Linked DNA regions of Methylocaldum szegediense. Each later gene encodes a partner of the first gene's protein in a complex. Links are inferred from orthologs where the notes say so. Each region holds a gene or a part of one and is shown on either strand. Other genes may lie near its edges.

Region 1 (14,520 bases):
CCTCGTTTTCGGCCTCGCCCGCTATCGAAGGACCGGAGAACCGTGGCAGTATTTGGCTTTGCCGGGAGCTTTGGCCTATTTCCTCGATAATCAACTCTTCATCAGTGCTCGACGCTACATCCGCGATTCCGATTACAATCGGATCAGCGAAGCCCTGACCGAGCAGCTTTTGAAAGAGGAAGAAATGCTTGCGAGCTTGAAACAAAGCCTGCGCCGGTTGGAAGAGGAGATGCTGAAGCGTTTATTGGATATCGAGCGGGGAACGTGAGATGGACGAGCACGAAAAGCTGCGGCGCTCTATCGAACGGCAGGCGAGACGTATGGAGCAGGCGGAGCGGGACCGTCCGACGCTGCTGTCCCAGACGGCATTTCTGGGCGTGCTGGCGCTGCTTTTGGTCGTCCCCATCATTCTCGGGGCGTACCTGGGGCGTTGGCTGGATACGCTGTCGGAAGATTATTCCATTCATTGGACCATCAGTCTCATCATCCTCGGCGTGATCGTCGGCATCTTCAACGTGTATCTGTTCGTGCGCGAGCATTGATCATGGAGCAGGCAGAGCTCATCGCTTTATTGTCGTTCGATATCGGTCCGGTCCACATTGGACCGACAGTCATCACCACATGGCTGCTGATGATTCTGCTGGGAGCGTTCTCATGGATGGCCACTCGCAGATTGAGTATCGATAGGCCTTCGAGAGTGCAAGCGATGCTAGAGGGCGTGATCGTGTCCATGGAACAAGCCATCGAGGCGGTCGCGCCTACTCATGGTGCACAGCTGCTGCCTTTCATCGGAACGCTCTGGATTTACCTGGTGGTAGCAAATCTCGCGGGCTTGATTCCGGGACTCGGATCGCCCACGGCCGATTTGTCCGCCACGGCGGCGCTGGCGCTCCTGGTGTTTTTGTCGGTGCACTGGTACGGGGTAAAGACCAGCGGCTGGCGCTATTTGCGCCACTATCTTGCGCCTACTCCACTCATGCTGCCGTTCCATCTTTTGAGCGAGATTTCCCGAACGATAGCACTGGCGATGAGATTGTTCGGCAATATCATGAGCCTCGAGCTCGCGGTTCTTCTGGTATTGCTGGTCGCCGGTTTTTTGGCGCCAGTACCTTTGCTTTTATTGCACATCGTGGAAGCTCTCGTCCAAGCCTACATTTTCGGAATGCTGGCATTGATTTACATCGCCGGTGCGCTTCAAACGCAACAGCTAAAAGGTAAGGAGTGATGCATGAGCGATATGACTTGGTTTGTTGTCTTGTCCACGCTGGGGGCGGCACTGGCCATAGCTCTGGGCGTAGTGGCTCCGGGGTTCGCGATGGGCAGGGCGATTTCCCAAGCACTCGAAGCTTTGGCAAGGCAGCCGGAGGCGGAGAAGGCGATTACCCGTACGCTGTTCATCGGGCTGGCCATGATCGAGTCCTTGGCAATCTACGTGCTGGTCGTGGTCTTGATCATTTTGTTCCGTAATCCGCTGTTGGAATATTTGTTGAGATAAAGCCGTTCAATGAACTTCGATTGGACGACCTTCGTACTGGAATTCGCTAATTTCGTTGTCCTGCTGTGGATACTCCGGCGCTTTCTCTATCGTCCCGTTTTGAATGTCATTCAAGCGCGTCAACGGAAGATCGAAGAGCAATTGCGGTTAGCGGAACAGACACGCCTCGAAGCGTTGGCAGCCAAGGAAGCCTGCGAGAAGAATATGGCGGATTGGGAAAAGGAAAAGTCTCTCGCGAGAAGCGAATTAGAGGCGGAGATCGCTGCCGAACGTCAGCGTCTTTTGGAAAAGCTGGCGCAAGAGGAGGCGGATCGGCGAGCCAAGGAGCGAGCTCAGGCAGAACGAGAGCGGCAGGAATGGATACGTGCGACAGAACAGCAGGCGCTCGAGTTGGGGAGTCGGTTCGTGTCTAGGCTTTTGGGGCGCGTCGCTTCGCCGGAATTGGAGGCAAGGCTCATCTCGATAGCCTTGAGCGACCTCAGTCAATTACCGCAGGCAGATTTCGAAAAACTGCGCTCGGCGGTGGCCGAAGACGGGCTAGAGGTGGCTAGCGCGTACCCGCTGGATGCGGAACGGCGAAAAGCTTTGGCAACGGCGATTGGACAGACTGCCGGCATCGAGGTCAAACCGATATTCAAAGAGGATCCTTCATTGTTGGCGGGCGTTTGCATACATGCAGGGTCCTGGGTTCTGTCTGCCAATCTCCGTGACGAACTGAAATTTTTCCAGGATGTCCTTTCTCGCCACGCCGCGTAACAGCTCTTTACTCGCGGGGTTAAGGGAGGAGATCGACCGCTACCAGTTCCGTTTGCGCCTCGAAGAATACGGACGGGTACTCGCCGTCGGGGACGGCATTGCCTGGATCCGGGGGTTGCCGTCGGCCGCTATGGATGAGCTTTTGCTGTTCGAGGATGGCAGCCGGGGTTTGATTTTCCACCTTGGACGTCAGCGATTGGGAGCCATCCTGTTGGAACAAACGGTCCGGCTGGCGTCAGGATCAGCGGTTTATCTCACGGGACAGCGTCTGTCTCTGCGCGTCGGGGACGGTTTGATCGGAAGGGTGATCGATCCCTTGGGGAAACCTCTTGATGGCCAGCCGGCGCCGGAGCTGAGCTTGCGCCGGGAACTCGATGTTCCTTCACCGCCCATCGTCGCTAGAGATTTCGTCGAACGTCCGCTTTACACCGGCATCAAGATCGTCGACGCCATGATCCCGTTGGGCCGCGGACAACGGCAGTTGATCATCGGTGACAACGGAATCGGAAAGACTTCGCTGGCGCTGGATGTCGTGCTCAATCAGCGCGACCAGGATGTCTTGTGCGTTTACGTACTGATCGGTCAGAAGCGATCCGATACCATCAGCATCATCGATTTGTTGCGGCGTTACGGTGCGATGGCCTATACGACGGTGGTTGTGGCGGAAGCCAGCGATTCGCCGGGCTTGAAATACCTCGCGCCATTCGCTGGTTGTACCGTGGCAGAGCATTGGATGTGGCAGGGTCGGGATACCCTGGTTGTTTACGACGACCTTTCCACCCATGCCCGCGCCTATCGCGAACTGTCCTTGTTATTGCGCCGCCCACCCGGCCGGGAGGCCTATCCGGGCGATATTTTCTATCTGCACTCGCGTTTGCTGGAGCGCTCGACCTGCCTCGCGCCCGCTCATGGCGGAGGCAGCATGACGGCCTTACCCATCGTCGAGACCGAACAAGGCGAAATTGCTGCCTACATCCCCACGAATCTCATCTCGATCACGGACGGACAGATTTATCTGGATCGTCGCCTGTTCGGAAGTGGATTTCTCCCCGCGATCGATATCACCCGATCGGTTTCCCGCATCGGCGGGCGTGCCCAGCATCCGCGCATCAAAGCCGAAGCCGCGCGCATGAAGCTCGACTATTTGCAGTTTTTGGAGCTCGAGACTTTCACGCGGTTCGGCTCGAGGCTGGAAGCGTCCATGGAGGAAAAAATTCGGCGCGGACAGGTTTTGCGCGAGATCTTGAAGCAAGAGCGTCTGGCACCGCAATCGCCTGAATTCCAATTGGCTTGGATGATGGCGTATAACACGGGACGATTCGACGTTCCGGATATCGTTTCAGTTCGACAAAAGCTGGATGAGCTTGCAGTAGGGCTGCAGCGCTTTCCCATTGATTTGTCGGCGAGCCGCGAAGAGTGGAGTCAATGGCTGGACCGCCGCTTGACGGGAACGGGTAATCGAACGGGATGAGTCGGCGAGCCGACATCGAGCGCCGTTTGCGCCGTTTGGACGAGATCGCAGGCATCATGACCGCGATGAAGACGCTGGCGTTGATCGAGACTCGCAAGTTCAGCCGATTCATGGCGCATCAACGGCGTCTAGTAGAGAGCATTGAGGCGGCTAGTTCGGATTTTCTGAAGTTTTATCCGAGCTTCCGGAGCAGCGTTGCGCCAGGGCAAGAGGAGTCGCCCGTCTACATCTTGATCGGTTCGGAGCGCGGTTTCTGCGGCGATTTCAACGAAGCGATCATCACGAGTGTGGCCGCCTTGCGGCCGATTCGGCCGCGGTTGGTCGTGGTTGGGCGCCGGCTTGCGAGCAAGTTGCAGGATTACCCAGGCGTCGAAGCGTGGTTAGATGGTCCGAACGTTGCCGAGGAAGTGCGGCCGGTCTTGAGCGAGCTGATGATGGTCTTGCACCGTGTGCGGGCGGAGTCGGCCGGATGGAAGCGGCTGAACGTGCTTTCTCACGACTCGGAAGGGGGCGTCGCTTCCCATATTCTCCTGCCGATGATGCCAGCCGAAGCGCCGGCATTTGCTTATCCGCCCCGGCTGAACCTCGATCCGACGTCATTCTTTGCCGAACTCACCGAGCACTACTTGTTCGCGAAGCTTCCGGCCCTGTTCTACGCTTCTCTGATGGCGGAGAACCGTCAACGCCTGGAACACATGGAGAATGCGCTGCGCCGAATGGATGCCAAAATCGGGGATCTTCGGCGCAAGAGCAATGCGCTCCGTCAGGAAGAGATCGTCGAGGAAATCGAAATCATCCTGCTGAGCGCAGATTCTTTATTGACAGATCAGAACTGAATCAGAAAACTCCAGCTTCCTCTCACCGTTTCACCGTTTTTGTGGCAATGAAAAACAACAAGACGATTTTGATTACGGGCTGTTCCTCCGGAATAGGTCTATGTGTTGCTAGGGGGCTTAGACAACGGGGTTACCGGGTATTCGCGACCGCTCGGAAAGAGGCCGACGTGAACAATCTCCGTGCCGAGGGCTTCGAGGCGTTCCGGCTCGACCTTGCGGATTCCAGCTCGATAAGAACAGCTGTCGACCAGGTGTTACAAAGTACGGGTGGCGAGCTGTATGCGTTGTTCAATAACGGCGCCTATGGCCAGCCGGGCGCGGTGGAGGACCTAAGCCGCGAAGCGCTGCGCGCGCAGTTCGAAACCAATCTGTTCGGAACCCATGAACTGACGACCCTGGTCTTGCCGGTCATGCGCAAGCAGGGGTATGGGCGCATTATCCAGAACAGTTCCGTGCTCGGTTTTATCGCGATGCCGTACCAGGGCGCCTATACCGCGAGCAAGTACGCGTTAGAGGGTTTGTCTGATACGCTACGCTTGGAGCTGGCCGGCGCTGGAATTTTTGTGTCGCTGGTGGAGCCGGGACCGATTTCGAGCCAATTTCGGGACAATGCCCTAGCCACCTTCAAGAACACCGTCGATGGTGAGGGAAGCGTGCATAGGGAGAAATATCAGGTGATGGAGGCGAGATTGGTGAATGAAGGGCCAGCCGTACCGTTCACACTCGGTCCTGAAGCGGTGCTCAAGGTCGTCGTTCATGCGCTTGAGGCGAAAAGGCCGAAGGTGCGTTATCGCGTCACCGTCCCAACACATGTGCTCGGATTGTTAAAACGAATTTTGCCGGATCAAGCGCTCGATCGGCTTTTACTAAGCATCAATTGAGCCCAGGGGACGTGTTGGTGTAGACCGACGCCTAACTCGAATTGGCACTGACTAAGATGATCATCGGTATAGCGGGGGTTGCGCAGCATGAAAACCTATATTTTGTCGGCGGGTGTGGTGATCGTGCGCAACCATCCCGATGGGCCGCGTTATCTCTTGCTTCGTGCGTTTAATTACTGGGATTTCCCTAAAGGTGTGGTGGAAGAGGGTGAAGACCCTTTGGATGCCGCGTTACGCGAGGTATGCGAGGAAACCTCGCTGACCGAGCTCGACTTCCGCTGGGGCAAGGGCTATCAGGAAACGCCGCCCTATGGTGCGGGTAAGATCGCCCGGTACTATGTGGCCGAGTCTCCAAGCGGTGACGTGTGTTTGCCTGTCAATCCCGTGCTTGGGCGTCCGGAACACGACGAGTTTCGGTGGGTTAGCTTCGAGGAAGGCGACAAGCTACTCGGGCCTCGTCTCAGGCCGATCTTGAACTGGGCGGATTGGCTCGTCACGCGTGAAAGGCACGACGGCTGAAGTCCGTCAAGCTTTGTCGAACGGTTCGAACCAGGCGAGTTTCTTGCGTAACCGGACGACGGTACCAATGATGAGCAGTGTTGGAGCTTTTACCTCAGATTGATTCACGAGGTCCGGCAGGGTTGCCAAAGTGCCGGTCAAGACCAGCTGAGATTGGGTGGTTCCTTGTTGGACAAGCGCAGCAGGAAGATCGGCCGGACAGCCATGTTGAATCAGGCGAGAACAGATTTCCGGCAAACCTTGAAGTCCCATGTAAAAGACCAAGGTTTGTCCCGGACGGGACAGTTGTTTCCAATCGACGTCGATCAGCCGGCCGTCTTTCATATGGCCGGTCAGGAACGTACAGGATTGGGCATGATCGCGGTGTGTCAGCGGAATGCCGGCATAGGCGGCGCAGCCGGAAGCGGCCGTGATTCCGGGGACCACCTGGAAAGCTATGCCTTCGTTCATTAAGGTTTCGATTTCCTCTCCACCTCGACCGAAAATAAATGGATCGCCGCCTTTTAGGCGCACGACGCGTTTTCCGGATTTGGCGAGGTCGGCGAGAAGTCGGTTGATTTCGGCTTGCGGGAGCGTGTGCTGGTTGCGCTGTTTGCCCGCGTAAATTTTTTCCGCATCGCGTCGAACGAGATCCAGGATTTCGGGTGACACCAGGCGATCGTAAACGACCACGTCGGCTTCCTGAATGAGACGCAACGCCCGTATCGTCAGTAAGTCAGGATCGCCCGGTCCGGCACCGACTAGATAAACCATGCCGACATTCCGATTTCGCTCGCCGGAGGCTTCGGCGACAAGCGCCTGTTCCAGGCGTTGGGCCGCCTCCTTGTCTCTTCCGGCGAAAACCAGTTCGGCGATCGTTCCGGAGAGGACGTTTTCCCAAAATCTGCGGCGAACTCGCGGGTCGTCGATTGCTTGTTTGACGCGTACACGGAAGTCTGCGGCGAGCTTGGCCAGGCGCCCGTAAGCCGGCGGTATCCAGGATTCGAGACGCATGCGCAGAATGCGAGCCAGTACAGGGGCGGCGCCCCCCGAGGATACGGCCGCAACGACCGGGGAACGGTCGATCACGGCGGGAAAGATGAACGTGCAAAGGGCAGGTTGGTCGACCACGTTCACGGGTATGTTGTGCGTCTTTGCGGCCTCGGCGATCTTGGCATTCAAATCAGCATCGTCGGTTGCGGCAACGACCAGCTTGAACCGGCACACGTCCTCAGGGTGAAACGCCTTGTCGATGAGGGTTATGCGTCCCGAGTCTCGAAGCTTCAGGACCGAATCATGAATTTGCGGAGCCTGCACGCTGACCAGCCCGCCGGCCTGAAGCAGGGTCTCGGCCTTGCGAGCAGCTACCGGTCCGCCGCCGACGATCAGACAGGGTTCATTCTTCAGATTGAGGAATATGGGCAAATAATCCATATCTTTCGGTTTTGCTAAAATGGGCGCGGTCTCGTAGGAATTCCAATAGGCTTTGGTAAACCATGCAAGCTGATCTTGAAATAGACACCTCGGGGCTGATGTGTCCTTTGCCGTTGCTACGCTTAAAAAAGGCGTTGCAAACGATGGATGCCGGACAGGTGGTTAGAGTGCTAGCAACCGATCCGGCTTCCGTGATCGACTTCGGTGTCTTTCTGGAACAGGCCGGACATCAAATGCTGGAACATAAGAAGGACGAAAGCGGGGTTTTCTGTTACTTGATCCGCAAGGTATGACGGGACTTTGCTAATCGCCTGGCATGCTCTTCCGGACATTTTCCGTTGCGAAGAGTGATCACCGGCCACTTCTTCTGTTCTGCGTAGGCTTTGAGTGTTTCATCGGGGTCCACTGCGACCGGAAAACCTACGAGCGAGAGCAAGGGCAGATCGTTGTGGGAATCGCTGTAAAACCAACTGTCCGCCAAATCATGATCGTGCTCCGCTAGCCATTCGTGCAAGCGGTGTACCTTACCTTCCCGAAAACACGGGGTGCCCACGAATCGCCCAGTGTACCTGCCGTTTTCAAATTCCGGTGTGGTCGCAAGGAGGTGTTCGATGCCGTAAAGTCGGGCGATCGGTTCCGTCACGAAGCGATTGGTGGCGGTGATAATGATCGGGGTGTCGCCGGCGCGACGGTGTTTTTCGATAAGTGCCACGGCTGCGGGCAGTAATAAAGGTCTGATCTTCTCTTCAATAAACTGGGTACGCCACCGCCAAAGCGCATCGACCGGATTAGCGGCCAGGGGTCTCAAAGCGAACTCCAGAAACTGAACGATATCCAGCGTGCCGTTCTTGTAGTCTTCGTAAAACCGGGCGTTAGCCTCCTCGTAACGCTCTCGATCCACGATTCCCTTCTCGATCAAGAACTGCCCCCATAAGTAGTCGCTGTCGCCGCCTATTAGAGTGTTATCAAGGTCAAATATTGCCAGACTCACGCGTTTCCTTTAAATTCGATTCGGATGTTTTGAAGCCAAACAAGGATCAGCTCACGGCCGCAGAGTCGCGGCGACTCAACGACGACGCGCGGATTGTAAGCCCGATCCAACGGGCTAGCATTATATCATCGAGGTAATAGTAGGATTTTAATCGAACCATGATCGACGCGGATGGTTATCGCCTAAACGTGGGTATCGTTTTGTGCAATCAGGATGGCCGCGTGTTTTGGGCAAGACGGGTCGGCATGCGTTCCTGGCAGTTTCCTCAAGGCGGTATAAAATTAAATGAAGCTCCGGAAGCTGCGATGTACCGGGAGTTGTACGAAGAAGTTGGACTGAGACGGCAGGACGTTCAGCTGATCGGACGAACCCGAGATTGGTTGCGTTACGAGCTTCCGGAGCGATATATCCGAAAACATTCGTTTCCGCTCTGCATAGGGCAAAAACAGCTCTGGTATATCCTGCGTTTGTCAAGCGAGGAGTCGAGGATTCGTTTGGATTGCAGCGAACGACCGGAGTTTGACGCGTGGTGTTGGGTTGATTATTGGTATCCGGTGAGCGACGTAGTGTATTTCAAACGGCAAGTCTATCGCCAGGCATTAACAGAATTGGGAAATTATCTGACGCCTAAAACGGTTTCAACCTGCCCTCCTGATTCGTCGGCCGCTGGGCGAAAAACCTAGCGTCACGCGTGAATTTCCTATTTTTCCTATCTACGCGCCGTTATCCATTTCTGGCGCGGCTCCTTATTGTCACTTTTTTGTTCATTACCTCCGAACCGGCGGCTTCACAGTCCGTTGTGGTACATCCGGACGCTCCGGTTTCGGAACTCAGCCGGCAGGAAGCCAGGGCACTGTTCACGATGTCGCAGCGCTCATGGTCGGACGGCAGCCCGGTAGTCGTTTTCGTTCTCCCCGACAGCAGCCCAATCCACAAAGAGTTCTGCAAAAAGCACTTGGGGATGTTTGCACACCAGCTCAGGCAAACCTGGGATCGCAAAGTGTTTTCCGGTACCGGGCAAGCGCCGGAGCTAGTGTCGACAATCAAGGAAATGCGTGCACTGATTTCGAAAACACCCGGAGCGATTGGTTATCTGCCGGAATCTGAAATTGACGATAGTGTACGCTCGATCACTATTCGTGAAGGCGCCCGATGATAAGTTTATTCTGCTGCAAGAGAATCCGGTTTTCGGTTGTTTTGCTCGTTTTTTATAGTTGCCACGAATCGTTCGCCGATTGGAAAGATACTTTCCAATACCATGGTTTTATTAGCCAAAATTTTGTTTTGACTTCCGAAAATAATTTTTACGGAGACAGTGAAGACGGAAGCTTTGATTTTACAGAAGCTGGAGTCAATGTTTCATTGCGCCCACTGAGCCGCTTGGGTTTGGCAGCACAAGTGCTATACCGCCGTGCTGGCGAGTTGGAAGATGAAGAAGTCCGGTTAGACTACGGTGTGCTTGATTTTACTGCTTTGGAGAAGGCTAATACTCGCGCGGGGCTACGTTTGGGGCGTGTGAAAAACCCGCTCGGATTATACAATGAGACCCGAGACGTAGCTTTTACTCGTCCCTCTATTTTCTTACCGCAAAGTATTTACTTTGATCGCACTCGTAACTTTGCTTTATCAATGGACGGTGGTCAGTTTTATACCGAGTATGAAAGCTCAATAGGTCAGTTTTTTTTGCGGGCTAATATGGGATTTCCAACTGTAGATAAAGCACTTGAGGTAATTCTCTTTGGAGGTAGAAATCAGCCAGGGGAGTTTGATACGGAACTCACATATCTCGGTCAGATTGGCTATGACTTTAGTGGAGGGCTTATTCGTCTAGCATTTTCAGCTGCTTCGATTCACGCGAGCTATAAACCTGGGAACGCTGATGTTTTTTCCGAGGGTGATTTTTGGTTTCAGCCTTACATTTTTTCAATACAGTATAATGGCGAGAAGTTTTCATTAACCGGGGAATATGCGTTGCGGAACACCCGCCTAAGACATTTTGGCCCGTTTCTTCCAAATACGGCGTTTACGGGAGAAAGTTACTATATTCAAGGCGCATATCGCATCACCGACGAAGTTGAGGTGATGGTTCGTTATGATGTGCTTTATCAAAATGTAAACGATCGTTACGGCGAAAGGTTCGAACAGCGAACCGGCAGGCCTGGCTTCAACCGCTTTGCCAAGGATTGGACGGTCGGTTTGCGTTGGGACATTACCCCAAGCTGGATGGTTAGGGCGGAGTATCACCGCGTACACGGCACCGGTTGGCTTGCGGACACGGAGAATCCGGATCCACAGAAACTCGACCCCGACTGGGATTTGTTCGCGCTGGAACTTTCCTTTCGGTTCTAGCGGTACAATTCAAGGTAGAGCAAGGCCGTCAATATCCGTTTGACGTGAATTCCAGACCTGCCGGCACGTCAGTGAGCCGTTCCACTCGAGTACCTATCGTTCCATCGGCGTAAAGCTCAATCCAGCGATAGCCCGGAGCAGCTATGTCGAGGGCAAAGTTCGGACTGAAAGGTTTGAACTGAAAGCAAGTTGAAGGGGTGGCGAGCAAACGTAGCCGCCCAAACACCTTGTCGATCTCTTGATGAACATGCCCAAATACCACGGCCCGCGCGTGTGGGTATTTCTGTGTTATCGCCAAAAACTCGCTGGCGTTTTCCAGGACCATGGTGTCCATCCATCGACTCCCACTGGGAATGACATGATGATGAAGCGCGATAAGGGTATAACGGTCGGGATGGTTTCTTAGTGACTGTTCGAGAAGACCGAGCTGCTCATCCGACAGCCGCCCACTCGCCTTACCGCTGATCGTGCTGTCCAGGCAGACGATTTGCCATGGATCGAGCATGATTCGATGTTGAACGTGAACGTTTTCACTCGGTAGGAGCTCGGACATGAGCCGAGGATCGTCATGATTGCCCGGAAGACAGTAACAAGGGATGCCTAAGGCAGATAACCGTTGTTTGAGTCGTTCATAACTTGAATGACAAGGGTCTTGAACCAGATCGCCCGTCAATAGCGCCAAGTCCGGTTTCCAGGGGGCATGCCCGGCGTGTTCAAGTACTGCAGCAAAGCTTTGCTCGGTATCTACACCAAGCAGTGTTTGCCCTGGTTCGGCGAGGAAGTGAAAATCGGTGATATGAAGGATATGGGTAACCGCGGCTTTTCCAATCGTTCGCGCATCCTTACTGTTGTTGTATCCTGAGCCGTTCATTTGAGTCGTGGTTTTTAGGGCAGGCCGCTCGTGTGGATACGCGTACCGGGTCTGCTCCTAACCGTAAAGTCACGGTTTTTGCGGTCGAAGAAACAGCCCGATATACCAAGGTATCCACTCACTCGAGGAATGCCAAGGTTGCTATGCGATTAGCGATCAATAATGTAAGAGCGAATGGACAGGGTATCGTTCCAATTTTTTGCGTCCCTGTAGTTCGTCGAGTTCCACGACAAAAGCACAGCCGACGATTTCCGCCCCCAAAGCTTCAACCAGTTCGCAACTAGCTTTGGCTGTGCCGCCGGTTGCTAATAGATCATCAATCAAGAGGACTCTGTCTCCGGAATTCAAGGCGTCGATATGGACCTCAAGAGCGGCCGAGCCGTATTCAAGGTCATAGCTGATGGTTTGCACGTCATAAGGGAGTTTGCCGGGTTTTCGAAGCGGGACGAATCCTACACCCAATTCCCAGGCAACCAGAGATCCAAAAATGAACCCGCGCGCTTCCATGCCGGCAACGGCCGTGATATCTCGGCCAATGTAGGGATGGAGCAGGTGGTGCACGGCCAATCTCAACGCGGCCGGGTCTTTGACGAGAGGCGTAATGTCTTTGAAGAGAATTCCAGGCTTTGGAAAATCCGGAATATCCCGAATGGCCGCTCTAAGCCTCTCCATATCAAAGCCCCCGCGTAGCGACCGTAACACGGGGGGCGGCTGGTTTTAGCGCATTGAGGCTCTCCGCATAGCGCTCGATGGCGCTAGCGATGCCATCGGCATCCAGGCCGCAAAGGGCCAGCAATTCTTCCCGAGTGCCCTGACCGAGAAAACGGTCCGGCAAACCAAGGTTGAGTACGGGAACATAGCACTGGCGTGCTTGGAGAAGCTCGTTGACGCCACTGCCGGCTCCACCGGCGATGACGTTGTCTTCGACCGTCACGAACATTTCATGGGTTTTTGCTAGTTCGAAAATCAGTGCTTCGTCCAGCGGTTTTACGAAGCGCATATTGACCACGGTAGCGTCGATTTTTTCGCCTGCTTCGACCGAAGGGGCGAGCAAAGTGCCGAAAGCGAGTATCGCAATTCTTTTTCCCCGGCGTCGGATTTCGCCTTTGCCAATAGGAAGTGCAGTCATCTCGGCAACAACCGGAACGCCCGGGCCTTTACCTCGGGGGTAGCGGACGCTGGCGGGGCCGTTATGCTGAAAACCGGTGAAAAGCATCTGCCGGCACTCGTTTTCGTCTGCCGGTGCCATGATCACCATGTTCGGAATGCAGCGCATGAAGCTTAGGTCGAAACTGCCGGCATGCGTCGGTCCGTCGGGTCCAACTAACCCGGCACGATCGATCGCGAAGAGTACCGGCAAATTCTGAAGCGCCACGTCATGGATGAGCTGGTCGTAGGCGCGCTGCAGGAAAGTCGAATAGATCGCGACCACCGGCTTGTAGCCTTCGCAAGCCTGCCCTGCGGCCAAGGTTACCGCGTGTTGCTCGGCGATGCCGACATCAAAGTAGCGGTCCGGAAAGCGCTCAGAAAATTCCACGAGTCCGGAGCCTTCGCGCATTGCGGGCGTGATACCGAGCAGGCGATGGTCCTTTTCCGCCATGTCGCATAGCCATTGTCCGAAGACCTCGGTGAAGGTCGGGCTCCCCGGTTTCGATTTCGGCAAATGATCCTTGCTGAGATCGAAAGACGAAACGCCGTGATAAGCGACCGGATCTTTCTCCGCAGGCAAATAGCCCTTGCCTTTCTTGGTGACCACGTGCAGGAATCGGGGGCCCGGCAAATCCCGGAGATTCCGCAGGGTCGTAATCAGAGTATCCAGATTGTGGCCGTCGACCGGTCCGATATAGTTGAAACCCAATTCCTCGAACAAGGTCCCTGGAGCGACCATGCCTTTGACATGCTCTTCGGCACGACGGGCGAGTTCCCACACGCTGGGCATGCTTCGCATCAGGATATGCTTGCTGCCCTGTCGCACGGTTGAGTAGAACTTGCTGGAGAGGATTCGCGCCAGATAATTGTTAAGCGCTCCAACATTGGGCGAAATCGACATCTCGTTGTCGTTGAGTACGACAAGTAAATTGGCATCGAGGGCGCCTGCATGGTTTAGCGCTTCGAACGCCATACCGCCGGTTAGGCCGCCGTCACCGATGATAGCGACAGCGTGAGTGTTGCGCCCTTCAAGCGATGCGACGATGGCCATTCCGAGCGCGGCACTGATCGATGTGCTCGAGTGGCCGACGCCGAAGCAGTCATAAGGGCTCTCCTCCCGATTCGGAAACGCAGAAAGTCCGTTTTTCTTGCGAATGGACGGCAATCTATCGCGGCGCCCTGTCAGGATTTTGTGAGGATAAGCCTGATGGCCCACATCCCAAACCAGCTTGTCTTCAGGTGTATCGAAGACATAGTGCAGGGCGATCGTGAGTTCAACCGCACCCAATCCGGCTGCCAAATGGCCGCCCGACTGACTTACGCTGTCCAACAAGAACGCACGCAACTCGCTGGCGAGCTGAGGCAGTTGATCTTCGGATAAGGCGCGTAAGTCCGCGGGGCTGCCGACGGTTTGTAGGAGAGGGTATTGGTTCGCTTTAATCATTGATGTTGTGAGGCTCCAAACCAGGCTTATTCGCGGGTGAAAGATGATCCTGAATTAGGCGTCAACCGGCCCATTATGAAACTGGGAGTATTCGCTTTCAAGGATAGTTTGTTCTTCGGATACCGTTTCAAGGTAGCGCTATCACTCTTGCCGTTAGGGTTCAGGCACGCCGTTCGATGATGAACCGCGACAGCGCTCGGAGAATGTCTGCTTCGGCACCGAGGCCGGAAAGCGTGTCAACAGCCTCTTCGTGAAGTTCTCGCGCCTTTTGTTTGGCACCCGCCAGCCCTAAGAGCGCCGGATAATTCGGCTTGTTATTGTCCCGATCCTTGCCTTGGGTCTTAC
Region 2 (14,804 bases), 3.0 Mb from region 1 along the record:
CGCGGCATAACGGGTTTTTAGCTCGTCGACCAAATGGTTGACGGCAAACTCGGCAATCTCCCGATTCAACGTTTTCAGCTTTTCTTTGGCCTCCTTGCGCCATACGGGAAATTGCTTCAACACCTTTTGCAACTGTTGGCGTAAAGCCGTTACGGCCTCCTGAATCTGTTCCTGCTGACGCTCGGAAAGCTTTTGAAATTGCTCCGGACCGAGCACCTCGCCTTTCTCGTCCACCGGAGCAAAGGCAAAACCAGTAGGTGTTTCTATGAGCGCGATGCCTTGCTGCAGGGATTTCCGGCGTAACTCATTGATCGCGTTGATCTCGCGTTCCTTCGCTTCTTCCTCGATCTCTTCCGCGCGACTACGGTATTCTTCCCCCTCGAATGCCGCCGGAATAACGGTGCTTAGTTCCTCGATGAGCTGTTCTATGTCTCGGGCGAAACGACGTCCGTAGCCCGCAGGCAATCTCAAGGCTCTCGGCTTTGAGCTCTCGGCGAAATTATTCACGTAGCACCAATCGTCAGGTACCGGCCGATTTTCAGCTTCACGACCGACGATTTCCTTGACCGCCGCCAGCTTTCCGATCCCGCTTGGACCTAGAGCAAATATGTTGTATCCCTTTCGACCGATGGAAATGCCGAACTGAATAGCATCCAGCGCTCGTTCCTGGCCTATTACGACCCCGATATCGGCCAACTCGTCGGTAGTCGAGAAATCGAATTCCCGTGGATCGCAGGCTTTGTAGAGAACACTCGCTGGAAGAGGCTGTCGGTGGTTGCCCATAGAATTACTCAACTCTTCAAAAAGGTGGTTAAAACAGGTTGGATCTTTCCCACAACGGCAGCGGATCTCTTCTCGCGGGTCCGCGGACGTTGAAATTTCGTGATGAGCTGTCTTGTCAGCTCATCTCCGAAAGCCAAAGTTCTCGAACGAAGGTCAGCATCAGCATAGGACTCGAAAATAATTAAGACCGAGTAACGTCGATGAATTCTCGTTTCTCGGCAAGCTAAGAAAAGCTCTGCAAGTTGATTCTGCCGCTCACCACAAATCCTATTCATATGCTGGCGCTCGACTGAGCCTGTCGAGCGATTCGCTCAGAGCGCCACTATATGCCGTGGAATGCCTGCAGACCACGGCGCGTCACTCGTTAGAGGTGGCCTACGCGTAGGACCATCGCATCAAATCGGCCGTTGCATCCTTATGCTCCAGTTATGACGAATATACTCCATTCACGCTTTTTGTTTGGGTTGAAAAGCAGTTAAGCGGTATTGATGACAACGAGCGCGCCAATCGCCATAATTCGCCCCTTTTGGTCATCGTTTCCGAATTATGTGGTTTAAAAACCTCTCTCTATTACGTTTTACCGAGCCCTTTGATCTGGATCCAGTAGAATTCGCACAGAAGCTCGACGCGCGCCGCTTTCGTCCATGTGGTAGTCTCGAACCCATTAGTTACGGCTGGTGTGCGCCTCTCGGCAAGGACACGTTTCCGTTAGCGCACGTCGCGAACGGGTTTGTCATGGTATGTGCTCAAAAAGAAGAAAAGATCGTTCCCGCCTCAGTAGTGAACGAGATTTTGTCGGAGCAGGTGGCAGAGATCGAAGACCGACAAGGCCGCCCTGTACGGCGGAAAGAGAGGGAGGCTCTGCGCGATGAAGTATTGCAGGATTTACTGCCGCGAGCGTTTAGTCACAGCCGGCGCACATATGCTTATATCGATCCTAAAGGCGGGTGGCTCGTCGCGGATTGTGCCAGCGCGAAGAAAACCGAGGAAATCGCTTCGCTATTGCGGCAGTGCCTCGAGTCTTTACCGGTGGTTCCTCCAACGACCCGTGAACGGCCCAGTGCTATCATGACCCGGTGGGTCATGGGCAACGACTTGCCGCCCGATATCACTCTGGAAAGCGAATGCGAACTACGATCTCCGGAAGAGGACGGGGGCATCGTCCGCTGCCGTCGCCATGACCTTAACGCGCCGGAGATTCAAAATCACATCGAAGCCGGTAAGGAGGTCATTAAATTGGCGGTCACGTGGAATGATCGTCTAAGCTTCGTGATCGACGAAACGTTGAGCATCAAGAAACTCCGTTTTCTGGATTTGGTTCAGGACGAGGCCGCACAGGTCGAGACGTCCGACCCGGTCGAGCGCTTCGACGCGGATTTTGCCGTTATGAGTCTCGAGATTGCGGCATTCTTGCCGCGTTTGATCGAACTCTTCGGCGGCGAAGATCTTCAAACGAAACAACCTGTGGTGTAGGAATTACGCGATGTTGCAAAAAACAACAAAATTGCCGTGCATCAAGAAACGGATACCGCTTTGGTTGGGGGTTGTCTTCATGCTTGCCGCTCCGCTCGGGGTTAAGGCGGAAGCATTCGCGTTACCTGACGATGGAAGCGACTTGGTCGGCGAAATTCAATATACCAAGGCGAAGCATGAAGACACGCTCATCGATATCGCCCGTGATTTCAGCATCGGCCAGGACGAGATCGTCATGGCCAACCCGACGGTCGATCGCTGGTTGCCCGGAGAAGGCACGGAGGTCTTGATTCCCCGGCAATTTATTCTTCCCGACGCGCCGCGCTCCGGTATCGTCGTCAATATCCCAGAAATGCGCCTTTACTATTATCCGACGCAGCCGAAAGCCAAGGCGACACAAGTGATAACCTATCCGGTCAGCATAGGTCGTATGGATTGGCGTACGCCTCTGGGTACCACCAAGGTTGCCCAGAAAGTGAAGGATCCGGCGTGGAGGCCACCGGAATCCATCAAACAAGAGCATGCGCGAGAAGGGGATATCCTGCCGGATGTGGTTCCGCCCGGGCCTTTGAATCCGCTCGGCCGCTTCGCCTTGCGGTTAGGCGTTCCGGGCTATCTGATCCACGGCACGGGCATCGATAAAGCATATGGTATCGGCATGCGAGTGACCCACGGGTGCATTCGGATGTATCCGGAGGATATCGAGCGTCTTTATCCTCTTGTCAATGTCGGCACCCCGGTCCATTTGGTCAATCAGCCGGTCAAGCTGGGCTGGTCGGCGGGGACTTTATACATGGAAGTGCATCAGCCCCTGGATGAAGACCGCATGAGCTATGAGCAGTTGCTCAACCTGGCCATGGATTTGCTCGAAAAGAAGACAAAAGGCAAGGAAATCACCATCGACGGCGCAGCGATGAGGCAAGCGCTGCAGAAACCGACCGGCATTCCGGTGGCGATTTCTAAGCCTTCCGAGCCCCTCCCAGAAACGATTCAGTCCTTGGGGGGGACGTAGCCCTCCGGCATTTCCGCTCCGCCACCGAAAAGAAATTTCTCGCGCTCTTTCGCGAGAAATTTTCGCGCTTCCGGCTCAAAAGGCGTGAGCCGGTGTTCGTTGATGAGCATGGTCTGGAGTTTGAGCCAATCCTGCCATGCCTGAGCGGAAATATGTTCGAAAATCCGCTGCCCTTCCGGGCCGGGGAAGGGCGGTTTCTCCAATCCTTCGGCTTCAATGCCTAAACGTGCACATTTGACTCGTCGCGTCATTCGTTACCTCTTGTCGACTAACCCTTGAGTAACCGTTTCGCCCCATCCGTCGCATCTTTTCGGTAAATCCGCCGCTATCGGACTTCGAGGTTAATCCCGGAAGTTCGAGAACCCCGTTCGACGGGCCTGTCATGAGCCTTCGGCTTCGCTCGGGATAGGTCCGCCGAAAGGCTCAGATTGAACGGCCTCCGAAATACGTCTTTTAGTCAGCGATCTCCGTCAGCAGTTTCAGAATCGGCGCTGGCAGTCCGATCGTTTCGTTCGGTATTAACCATGAACCCAGCGACGGTTCGCCGATCTGACAGTGATCTGAGCCGGTGCGGACCACCAAGGGAACAAAATCCAGGTGATAGTGAGAAAAAGTATGCCGTCGCTGAGGGAGGCGCTCAAGGTTGGAACAATCGATATGTTGTTTCCCACACCACGCATAGACATCCTCTTCGCAATCGAATTCCGGCAAACTCCAAAGCCCCCCCCAAACTCCGACGTTCTGGCGTTTTTCCAAGTAGAACGCGCCATGGCCGTTTGTCAGTGCCAGCATGAAACATCGCTTGACAGGCAAGGTTCGTCTCGGTTTCGTTGCCGGGATGGCATCGATTCGTCCCGACCGGAATGCTTCGCAATCTCGGCCGACAGGGCAGGTAGAACAGCCCGGATTTCGCTTGGTGCACACGGTCGCACCAAGATCCATCATGGCCTGGTTATAATCCGCGACACGAATGGAAGGCGTCAACGCCTCGCTGAGCTCCCATAACTTTTCCAGAATTCGAGGATTCCCGGGCCAGCCTTCGATTCCTCGGTGACGACACAAGACCCGCTTGACGTTGCCGTCCAGGATCGGTGCCCGAATCCCCGATCCAAGGCTCAGGATCGCCCCGGCCGTGGAACGCCCGATGCCGGGCAACGCGCTCAATTCTTCGAGAGAGGTGGGCAATTGTCCTCGATGTCGCTCTACGATGATTCGCGCCGCTCTGTGCAGATTGCGAGCACGGGCGTAATAGCCAAGCCCGGCCCACAATGCAATAACCTCATCGAAGGAAGATTCCGCTAGAGATTCAACATCCGGAAACCGGGCCAGAAAGCGTTCGAAATATGGGATTACTGTCCCGACTTGGGTCTGCTGAAGCATGATTTCCGAAATCCAAACCCGATACGGTGTTCGCTCTTTCTGCCAGGGTAGATGCGTGCGCCCGTACTGATCGAACCAGCCGAGAACAGCCCTTTGGAAATTTTCATGTTGCATATGAAACAGAAGAAGAGACTGAAGTCACGGATTTGGCCGACCCGGTTTTTCCTTTAGAATAAGCTCATTTATCGCCGACACGACACCGCAAACCGAAAAATCATGTCGCTTCCACGTCGAAATCTCGTCTCGCTCATTTTACTCACTCTTGTCCTCTCGGGATGCGGCCAAAAAGGGCCGCTTTATCTTCCCAGTGAAGAACCAGCGTCAAACGAAGAGCCCGCATCGAAAGAACGCTGATGGATTATTTCAATTATCAGGGCGGCGTACTGTGCGCCGAGGACGTGCCCCTATCTGCCATCGCGGAACGTTACGGCACGCCGTGCTATGTCTATTCGCGTGCCACGATCGAACGCCATTGGCGAGCGTTCGACGACGCTTTCGCCGGTAGGCCCCACCTCGTTTGCTACGCGGTCAAGGCCAATTCCAACCTGGCGCTGCTAAATCTCTTGGCACGCATGGGCTCGGGTTTCGATATCGTGTCCGTAGGCGAGTTGGAACGCGTTTTGGCGGCAGGCGGCGATCCTGCAAAGGTCGTTTTTTCCGGCGTAGGAAAGCGTGAAGACGAATTGCGGCGTGCGCTCGAAGTCGGTATCCGCTGCTTCAACGTCGAAGTTCCGTCCGAGCTGGACCGGTTGAACCGAATCGCTGGCGAACTTGGTGTCACAGCACCGGTGTCGCTGCGCGTGAATCCGGACGTGGATGCACTCACCCATCCGTACATATCCACGGGACTCCGGGAGAATAAATTCGGAATCGATGTTTCCGAGGCCTTGCAGCAGTACCGGCGTGCCGCCGATATGCCGTATCTTCAGGTAACCGGCATCGACTGCCACATCGGCTCCCAACTGACAGCGATCCAGCCTTTCCTGGACGCTCTCGATCGTATCCTGGTGCTTGTCGAAACCTTGAAAGCACAAGGAATCAAGCTCCATCATCTGGATTTGGGAGGGGGGCTCGGCATACGCTATAAAGATGAGCAGCCGCCGGAACCTTGGGAATACGCAACGGCGCTGTTGGATAGGCTTGAGCACACGGATTATGAGATTCTCATCGAACCCGGCCGCGCCATCGTGGGCAATGCCGGCGTTCTACTGACCCGCGTGGAATACCTGAAATCGAATCAGGACAAGAATTTTGCAATCGTCGACGCGGCCATGAACGACCTCGTTCGGCCCGCTCTCTACGATTCTTGGCAGGAGATTCTGCCGGTCCAAGCCGCAGCCAGCGCGGCACATCGCGTTTACGATATCGTCGGGCCTGTCTGTGAAACCGGTGATTTTCTCGGCAAAGGACGCGAGCTTGCGATCGCGCCAGGGGATCTGCTGGCGATTCGGTCCGCGGGTGCTTACGGCTTCAGCATGAGTTCCAATTACAACTCACGTCCCCGTTGCGCCGAGGTTATGGTCGACGGATCGCGCGCTCACTTGATTCGAAAGCGCGAAACGATCGCGCAACTTTTCCAAGGCGAACGGATAATCGACTGATGGCGCTGAAGTTCACCAAAATGCATGGACTCGGCAACGACTTCGTTGTGTTCGACGGTGTACGTCAGAACGTTTCTTTAACACCCGAGAACGTTCGCCGTATTGCAGACCGGCACTTTGGCATCGGCTGTGACCAAGTTCTGATCGTCGAACCGCCTATCAGCTGGAACGCCGACTTTCGCTATCGTATTTTCAATGCAGATGGCGGAGAAGTTGCGCAATGCGGAAACGGTGCTCGTTGCTTCGCGCGTTTCGTTCGCGATCAAGGCTTATGCGACAAAGACGAAATCGTGGTCGATACCGATGCCGGCCAATTGCGTTTAGTCCATAGAAGCGACGGTCTGGTTACGGTTAATATGGGGATTCCTAAGCATGCGCCTGCGGAAATCCCGCTGGATATAGCCGACGAGGCGGTGTCTTATGAGGTTGTCCTGGACGGAAACGCTTGGTCTTTCGGCGCGGTTTCGATGGGCAACCCGCACGCCGTGCTCAGGGTCGATGACATCGACCATGCGCCGGTCGAACGATTGGGTCCGCTTTTGGAACGGCATCCGATCTTCCCAGAGAGGGCGAACATCGGTTTTGCCCAGGTCGTGGACCGACACCGTATCAAGCTTCGCGTTTTCGAGCGGGGTTCAGGCGAGACCCTAGCCTGCGGTAGCGGAGCCTGTGCCGCGACCGTCGTCGGCATAGAACAGGATGAGATCGAGAGTCCGGTACAAGTGGACCTTCCCGGCGGTTCTCTTTACATAGCCTGGGAAGGGAGGGGGAGGCCGGTGTTTATGACCGGGCCGGCCGTTTGCGTGTTCGAGGGCGAAATCGAATTATGAGCCTGATTAATCCAAAAACACCCAAGCATCGTGAAGAAACGACAGTGTCCGCTGCCGAAGTAGAGCGTTACTTGCGTCAGCACCCCGATTTCTTCGAAAACCAGCTGGATTTGCTGAAAATCCTGAAGATTCCGCATCCCTGCGGAGAGGCCGTGTCCCTCGTAACACGGCAAATTTCCCTTTTGCGGGATAGTAACCGCCAGCTTGAATCGCAGTTGAACGATATTCTGCAGATCGCGCGCGACAACGATGCTTTACATCAGCGCATCCACCAATTGACACTGACCTTGCTAGACGCGACGACACTGGAGGACGCGCTCGGTGGCTTAACGTGGAGTCTCCACGAATATTTTCAAGCCGATTTCGTTACGATTAAGATTATCCAACCCGCCATTGAGAGTCCGATCGCTGGACTTTGTGTAACACCAAGCGACGCAGAGCTTGCGCTCTTCGCCTCGACTCTCGATAGCGGTTCTCCTTATTGCGGGAAACCGGACCACAGCCAAGCCAAGTACTTGTTCGGCGGCAGTGCTTCGAACGTCCTTTCACATGCGCTGATACCTCTGCAACATGCGGGATTCAAGGGATTGCTCGCGATCGGTAGCCGCGATGGAAATCGATTCCGAGCGGGCATGGGATTGCACTTCTTGGGACAATTGGGGGAAGTCGTTGCCGCCCGGTTTGCGTCCTTGCTCGCTGGTCGCACCTGAGTCATGCACCAAACCGCGGAACAACAGGTCGCCGAGTTTCTCGATGTACTGCGGTTTCAACAGAGGGTTTCTCCGCATACCTTAGCCAGTTATTCTCGTGATCTCGCGCAACTGAAACGATACTGCGAGCTTCACGGCATTTCGTCCTGGGAAGAGCTAGTGCCGGCTCACATTCGAGACCATATCGCGTCCCGTCATCGCGATGGAGTCGGCAGCCGTAGCCTGCAACGAGAACTATCTGCCATACGCAGCTTTCTTAATTTTCTGGTCAATCGGCGCCGGATTGCAGATAACGTGGCGCGCGGGGTACGTTCGCCCAAGACGTCTCGAAAATTGCCCTCACTCTTGGACGCCGACCAAATGAACGGGCTTTTGGAAGGGCTACCGGAAGACGAACTCGAGATTCGCGATGTCGCCATGTGGGAGCTGTTCTATTCCTCGGGTCTGCGACTGAGCGAATTGGTTTCGCTTGACACGCAGGATCTCGACTTGGATTCCGGGACCGTACTCGTACGGCATGGTAAAGGACAAAAGTCCCGCGTTGTGCCGGTAGGGCGTTGCGCCCGCCAAGCCATCCAACGTTGGTTGGAACTTCGTCCTGGCTATGCGTGCTCCAGCGAAAAGGCGCTATTTGTGAGCCGCAGAGGAAAGCGTATCGCCTGCAGAACGGTACAACTGCGATTGGAACGATGGCAGGTCAAACTGGGATTGCCGCAGCATGTGCATCCTCACATGCTCAGACATTCCTTCGCCAGTCACATATTGGAATCTAGCGGGGATTTGCGTGCCGTCCAGGAATTGCTCGGCCATGCCAATCTGAGCACCACGCAGATTTATACCCATCTTGACTTCCAACATTTGGCGACCGTATACGATCAATCCCATCCGCGTGCCAAGAAGCGGGGGCCGGGCTCGCCTGTGACCTAGATAGACCCTTTACGCTATAATGACCTATTCGGGGAACCGTCAATAAGGCTTAATTCATGTCAGCGCCAGAACAAACCGAACGTCCGTCGGCATCGCTCGGCTCGCGGATAAAAAGCGCACTCGCCCCTAAAACGAAGACGGAAAAAAGACTCGTTTGGGTAATCGGTGCTTCAGTGGCTATGATCGCTCTGATTACCTTTGCCATTTCTTGGTACTGGGGTAGAGAACCTGAAAAGTTCGACGTTCTAGAAGTCGCCGCACGCGCGGGAAATGTCAAGAATCCTAAGGAGTTACCACTTGGATACACGTATACAACGGCTCTGATCGAGATCGGGAATACGCTGCTGAATAAGCCGGGCGGGCTTCTCGTCAACGACGTTTTCCCTCCCGGGGTTCTGATGGACAATATTCCGTCTTGGGAATACGGCGCCCTTATCGCCTTGCGCGACGCGACCACGGCATTGCGCAACCATATTTCGCGAGCACAAACCCAGTCCCAAGAAGATCCGGATTTGGCAAGGGCCGAGCCGTTTTTCTATTTCGATCACAAGTCGTGGCAATTGCCTTCGTCCGAGTCCGAATATCAAAAGGGAATCGAGGCTCTCGAGCGTTATCGAGCGCGTTTGCTGAAACGTGAAGCCAATTTTTATTCTCGTGCCGACAATCTACGCCAATATCTGGAAGTGTTGGAAAAGCGCTTGGGTGATCTGTCCAACCGCTTGAGCGCGAGCGCCGGGGACACCCAACAAATGGGCACGGAAACCCGCCGTGCTGGGATATCGAAGACACCGTGGCTGCTGATCGATGACGTCTTTTTCGAAGCGCGCGGCTATACCTGGGCCGCCATGCATGTTCTGAAAGCGATCGAGTTTGATTTCAGGGATATTCTCGGCAACAAGACCGCATTGGTCTCGCTGGAGCAAGTGATCCATGAACTGGAGGACGGTCAGGCTCCGTTCTTGAGCCCGGTGATCCTGAACGGAGGCGGTTTTGGCTTATTTGCCAACTATTCGCTGACCTTAGCGAACTATATCGCCAGAGCGAATGCCGCTACGATCGACTTGCGCAGCCTCCTGCAGCAAGGATGACCGGATTTGAGGCGTCCCAGTGCCGTGGCCGTCAGGCTCTTTGGGTTAGGGAAGCGCTGAACAAAGGGAGTCGGTTTCATGCCCTTCGACAGGCCAGAAAAGCGTTCGACAAGCTCAGGACGGGCCTGTCGAAGGGCTTTATGAGACCTTTCTTTAATAGGTTCTTTGCGAGGGCGGGAGCTTCTCGATCAGTTTTAAATAGCGCTGATAGCGGGCGTAGGGCAGGGCACCGGTTTCCGCGGCTTCGCGTACGGCACAACCTTTATCGTTGATGTGCTTACAATCGCCGAAACGGCACCGGGGAATCCAGGGTTGAAACTCGCGAAAGCCGGCTGCCAAGTCACGAGTGCTCATTTCGGCCAAACCAAAAATCGAAACGCCGGGACTATCGATGAGATCGCCTCCGTCAGGCAGATGGTAAAGCGTGGCCGTAGTCGTAGTATGCCGTCCCAAGCCCGTTTTTTCGGAAAGGGTTTGTGTGAGCAGCTGTTTATCTGGCAATAGGGCATTCGTGAGCGACGATTTTCCGACACCCGACTGTCCGGCTAGCATACTGCATTGCCCGATCAGTTCTTTTCGCAACGCGGACAACCCTTCACCGGTTCTCACGCTGATGAGAAAGCACGCATAACCGATTCGGCGATAGTCGGCCAGCAAGTGTTCCGCTATGTCTCGGCTCGCGAGCAGATCCACTTTGTTGAAAATGATATCCGCCCCAAGCTGGCGGTGCTCACACGCCGCTAAGTATTGATCGACCAATAACCAATCGGGTTCCGGTTCGGGAGCCACGACCACGAAAACTCGATCCAAGTTGGCCGCCACGAGACGCACGGCCTCGTTATGGCCCGGACGAGTCAATACACTGCGGCGGGGTAAAATCTCTACAACCCGCCCCATATTCCCGTCACATCGCTCCCACAATACACGATCACCCACCGTCACCAAACCCACGCGCCGTTTAGTCTGACAAAGGATTGTTTCGCCCGATGTATCTTCTACGGCTAGCCCTTGGCCGAGATGAGCAATCACGAGACCTTCGCGCAGATGAGATGCTGATGAGCCGGATTTTGACCTCGCGACGGGCGATTCTCTCCCTCTCTTCACCATCTGTCTTATGCAGATTTAGCCGAGAGATTGGCGATACGAATCGACGCGGGGGGGTGACTGTAATGGAAGGCAGAATAAAGCGGATCTGGCGTCAATGTGCTGGCATTATCGCGATAGAGCTTAACGAGTGCGCTGATGAGATGGCCCGGATTGGTGTAAGCCGCCGCAAAATCGTCCGCTTCAAATTCGTGCCGGCGTTGGAAATACGCGATGATCGGCTGGAGAAACGTAGCAAACACCGGCGCGACCAACATGAATAAAAGAAGCGCAAGAGCATCCGATTGGCTGCTCACCCCAAGACCACTGTAAAACCATTCTTGTCCACTTAGCCAGCCGAGCAAGGCAAAGCCAATCAGCGTTATCACTGCGCTTGCCACAAGCATCTTTAAAACATGCCTGCGTCGAAAATGACCGAGTTCGTGCGCCAAGACCGCTTCCAATTCATCGTGATTTAAGGAATTCATCAGGGTATCGAAAAAAACGATACGCTTGCTGTCCCCGATTCCAGTGAAATAAGCATTTCCATGTCCGGATCGACGCGAGCCGTCCATTACAAATATGCCTTTGCTCTGAAAGCCGCAGCGATCTAGCAGTGTCTCTATGCGTTTCTTCAGGGTCTCGTCTTGCAACGGCGTGAATTTATTGAACAACGGCGCGATAAAAGTGGGAAAAGCCCAACTCATGAGAATAGAGAACACCATCACGATAGACCATGCCACCAACCACCAATAGGTTCCGACGCTTTGCATGATCCACAGTATCAAGGCGAGCAAAGGCCCGCCGATAAGTAGGCTGAGACCGGTTTGAAGAAGCAGATCGATTGCAAATTGCTTAGGCGTGTTGCGGTTAAACCCGTAACGCTCTTCTATGACAAATGTCTGGTAAATGCTGATGGGAAGTTCGAGCAGGTTGATCAAAAGCATTGTCGAGAGAATTACCGCGACTCCCGTGATCAAGGGCGAGAGTTCAAATTCGGTCCAAAAACGATTCACAACATCGATACCGCCGCCAAATGTAAACAGCAATAGGATCAATACGCTGACGATACGGTCGATATTGCCCAAGTGCACTTTATCCGTCGTATAATCCGCTGCTTTCTGATGTGCCTCTAGCGAGATGGTTTCTTTGAATGCGTCGGGAACCGCATTCCTATGCGCACGAACATAAGCCACCTGCCGATGGGACAACCACAACTCGACCGCAAAAGAAACGGCTAGGGCTGCGAGAAATAGGAAACTAAACATACTCATCGGATTAAAGGCTTAGTTTTGCTGGGTTTTACAGCTTAGCCTTTGGTAAAATCCCTGACAAGATTTCTTGGATATTTGGGACAATAGTTCTCTTGCAGGCTTGGCACTTCGATAGACCATCAGTGCGCTGAGTCCTTCACTTTCACTCCTTCCCCGCAAAGGAACCTCCATGGCGCTAGATTCACAGAACCTCATCTGGATAGACTTGGAGATGACCGGTCTCGACACGCAGACCGACCATATTATCGAAATCGCTACTATAGTGACCGACAAAGACTTGAATATCCTGGCTGAAGGACCTGTGTTGGCAATTTATCAAAGCGATGAAACGCTCGCCCGCATGGACGACTGGAATAAGAAGCATCACGGGGAATCCGGATTGATCGATCGAGTCCGGGAAAGTCACATCGTCGAGTCGGAGGCCGAAAAGCTTACGCTCTCATTTCTTCAGCAGTGGGTACCGGCCGGAGCTTCGCCAATGTGCGGCAACAGCATTTGCCAGGATAGGAGGTTCTTGGCGCGATGGATGCCGACGTTGGAGGCCTATTTTCATTATCGCAACCTCGACGTGTCTACACTCAAGGAGTTAGCAGGACGTTGGGCACCACACCTCAAAGAAGGCTTTAAGAAAAAGAACTCCCATCGAGCGCTAGACGACATTCGGGAATCCATCGCCGAACTTCGATACTATCGCGAGTGCCTCTTCAAAATTTGAAGACGGAGTGCTGTCCTCAATTCATAGGGATCGGGAAAGCGTGGGTTCTATCTTCTGACGCCTGTAGTGGGCAAAGCTCATTCTGAGCGATCCAACACCGCAACGAAAGCGTTCGCTTTAGAAAGAAACGCTTGGATCTCGCTTGCTATCGCTTGAAATCGATCCCGCAAAGTGTCTTTTGGCGACTCTCTCATTAGAGCGGTTTCCAACTCGTTCGCGGCTTTTCTAACTCCTGACAGACCGCAGAAGCTTGCCGACCCGTTGATCTTGTGCGTGATTTCTCTCGCTACCTGATAGTCGTCCCTTTCCAGAGCCTTTTCCACATTGGATAACGCCTCCGGCAGTTCCAAAGCCATTTTCGCCACGAGCATTCCGGCGACTTTTCGATTACCGCCAGTTTGCTCGAGAATTGACTGGAGACTACTAAGTTCAACCGCATCGGAAGTGCAGGGCAGGGAAGCACAAGATGAGTAGTGCCTCTTGGGACACAGCCAGGTTTCGAGCACTCTCAATAGTTGGTCTTCCAGAATCGGTTTAATCAGGCAATCGTGAAATCCCGCGTCGAGGATCTGCTTCCGCTGCTGAGGCAGTGCGTGAGCGGTGACGGCAATCACCGGGGTCTCGCCGTTCGCAGCATGCCCGCCTCGGTGAAAGGCCCGAATCACGTCGAAGCCGGATACAACGGGCATACGGAGGTCCAGAAAAATCAAATCGAAAGAACCTTTTCGGGCCAGTTCGACAGCCTCGACGCCATTCGCGGCTTCGGTCACTTGTGCGCCTAACTCGGAAAGCTGTGTCTTTAAGAGAATTCGGTTAATGTCATTGTCATCGACAACCAGGAAGTTCTTATTGCGGAACATCCCAAGGTCCTTATACGTGAATTTCTTACGAAACCGTCAATGCAGCGTTTGAAAACAGTTTAGGATGCTTCCAGAAGGCTATCCCGCCAGGCATAAAACTCGTGTGGTTCAACTGCTCGCGGCGGCCCTGCAGGTCATAACGAACGCCGGTCCAAGAAATGAAAAAGGGATGAAGGAATCGGCCGGTGACGCTTGAAACAAGAGCTGGGGGATCAGTTCTGCGTCGATTACAAGCCAAGGATGATCGCTGCCATAAGGAGGCTCATGAGCACCCCTAGCGTCGTGAGAACCGCTCCCTGAACCTTTTTTGCTTCATCTCTAAGGCCAAAGATTCCAGCGACAAGCCCGACCGGGGGCACGAACAAGGTGATAGCTACCAATCCAGCCATCACTAACAAGCTCCAGGGATCTCCTGCTAGAGCCTTACCCTCCGTATTTTCGACGGGCTGGCCACACCCGGTACAAACAACGGCTTTATCGTTAATTTCTTTTCCGCAAAATCGACAATACATAACCGCCCCGAGAATGTATCGCTGTTTTCTATTTTCGTCGTTTCTATGCCAAACTGTCGGCGACAGGACTGAGCCGAACTCTCTTACATGTATCGAGAGCATAGCGCAATGGCCAAAGACTGACTACATCGTTCCCGCCGCTTTATTTCGGAGAGTACTCCGAGCCTTACGGAACAAAGAGCCACGGACTGCCTGCTGGAGTGCACAATTTTCGGTGATTGTGTGAAAATAATATATTTAACAGTGCGTATCGTGGAAATAACTTCCCGGTATTTGTAATCCTGGCTAACGACCTGCAGCTTTGTTGAATCCTTAGGTCTCTGGGTCCGCGCGCGTAGCGCATACAATTTGCAATCGCTTGAATAGGAAAAACAGCCAATGAAGAAAAAAGTACTGAAATCCGTTGTAGGGGCCGCCGTTGTAACGTCTCTTTCCGCTGCTGCCAATGCGTCTGAAAATCCTTTCAAACTTAATGACTTGGCAAGTGGCTATCTGCAAGTGGCGGAAGCCGGCAAAGAACAGAAAGAAATGGTCTGTGGTGAAGGGAAGTGCGGTG

The links.
Region 2: the proteins of QEN43_RS19430 (region 1) and dapF are in contact, whole or in part, in a solved structure (PDB 5YGU), measured with the Escherichia coli proteins. The link is inferred for Methylocaldum szegediense from one-to-one orthologs.

Annotation. Positions count from the first base shown.
Region 1 is NZ_OX458333.1:4,428,842-4,443,361, forward strand. What follows is about bases 7,568-10,282. They hold QEN43_RS19430 (RNA pyrophosphohydrolase), read left to right. Parts: upstream 7,568-8,520; coding sequence 8,521-9,045; downstream 9,046-10,282. Other genes in these bases: QEN43_RS19420 (sulfurtransferase TusA family protein), read left to right, coding at 7,568-7,664; QEN43_RS19425 (histidinol-phosphatase), read right to left, coding at 7,643-8,362; QEN43_RS19435 (type 2 periplasmic-binding domain-containing protein), read left to right, coding at 9,162-9,518; QEN43_RS19440 (TonB-dependent receptor), read left to right, coding at 9,515-10,282. In the rest of the region: QEN43_RS19370 (F0F1 ATP synthase subunit epsilon), read left to right, coding at 1-268; QEN43_RS19375 (AtpZ/AtpI family protein), read left to right, coding at 270-542; QEN43_RS19380 (F0F1 ATP synthase subunit A), read left to right, coding at 545-1,225; QEN43_RS19385 (F0F1 ATP synthase subunit C), read left to right, coding at 1,229-1,495; QEN43_RS19390 (F0F1 ATP synthase subunit delta), read left to right, coding at 1,505-2,251; QEN43_RS19395 (F0F1 ATP synthase subunit alpha), read left to right, coding at 2,226-3,722; QEN43_RS19400 (F0F1 ATP synthase subunit gamma), read left to right, coding at 3,719-4,558; QEN43_RS19405 (SDR family oxidoreductase), read left to right, coding at 4,606-5,439; QEN43_RS19410 (bis(5'-nucleosyl)-tetraphosphatase), read left to right, coding at 5,527-5,958; siroheme synthase CysG, read right to left, coding at 5,965-7,371; more of QEN43_RS19420, read left to right, coding at 7,434-7,567; more of QEN43_RS19440, read left to right, coding at 10,283-10,711; cpdA (3',5'-cyclic-AMP phosphodiesterase), read right to left, coding at 10,740-11,582; QEN43_RS19450 (adenine phosphoribosyltransferase), read right to left, coding at 11,739-12,254; dxs (1-deoxy-D-xylulose-5-phosphate synthase), read right to left, coding at 12,256-14,175; ispA ((2E,6E)-farnesyl diphosphate synthase), read right to left, coding at 14,336-14,520. UniProt on the Escherichia coli protein: Master regulator of 5'-end-dependent mRNA decay.
Region 2 is NZ_OX458333.1:1,413,904-1,428,707, forward strand. The notes cover bases 5,165-8,163. They hold dapF (diaminopimelate epimerase), read left to right. Parts: upstream 5,165-6,248; coding sequence 6,249-7,079; downstream 7,080-8,163. Other genes in these bases: lysA (diaminopimelate decarboxylase), read left to right, coding at 5,165-6,249; QEN43_RS05995 (DUF484 family protein), read left to right, coding at 7,076-7,789; xerC (tyrosine recombinase XerC), read left to right, coding at 7,793-8,163. Outside these bases: QEN43_RS05955 (Lon protease family protein), read right to left, coding at 1-783; recombination-associated protein RdgC, read left to right, coding at 1,330-2,256; QEN43_RS05965 (L,D-transpeptidase family protein), read left to right, coding at 2,267-3,268; QEN43_RS05970 (oxidative damage protection protein), read right to left, coding at 3,247-3,519; mutY (A/G-specific adenine glycosylase), read right to left, coding at 3,722-4,762; LPS translocon maturation chaperone LptM, read left to right, coding at 4,865-5,002; more of lysA, read left to right, coding at 5,002-5,164; more of xerC, read left to right, coding at 8,164-8,716; QEN43_RS06005 (DUF2333 family protein), read left to right, coding at 8,773-9,804; rsgA (ribosome small subunit-dependent GTPase A), read right to left, coding at 9,958-10,833; QEN43_RS06015 (M48 family metallopeptidase), read right to left, coding at 10,917-12,155; orn (oligoribonuclease), read left to right, coding at 12,331-12,876; QEN43_RS06025 (response regulator), read right to left, coding at 12,954-13,736; QEN43_RS06030 (HvfA family oxazolone/thioamide-modified RiPP metallophore), read left to right, coding at 14,627-14,804. UniProt on the Escherichia coli protein: Involved in the succinylase branch of the L-lysine biosynthesis and in the biosynthesis of the pentapeptide incorporated in the peptidoglycan moiety. Catalyzes the stereoinversion of LL-2,6-diaminopimelate (L,L-DAP) to meso-diaminopimelate (meso-DAP).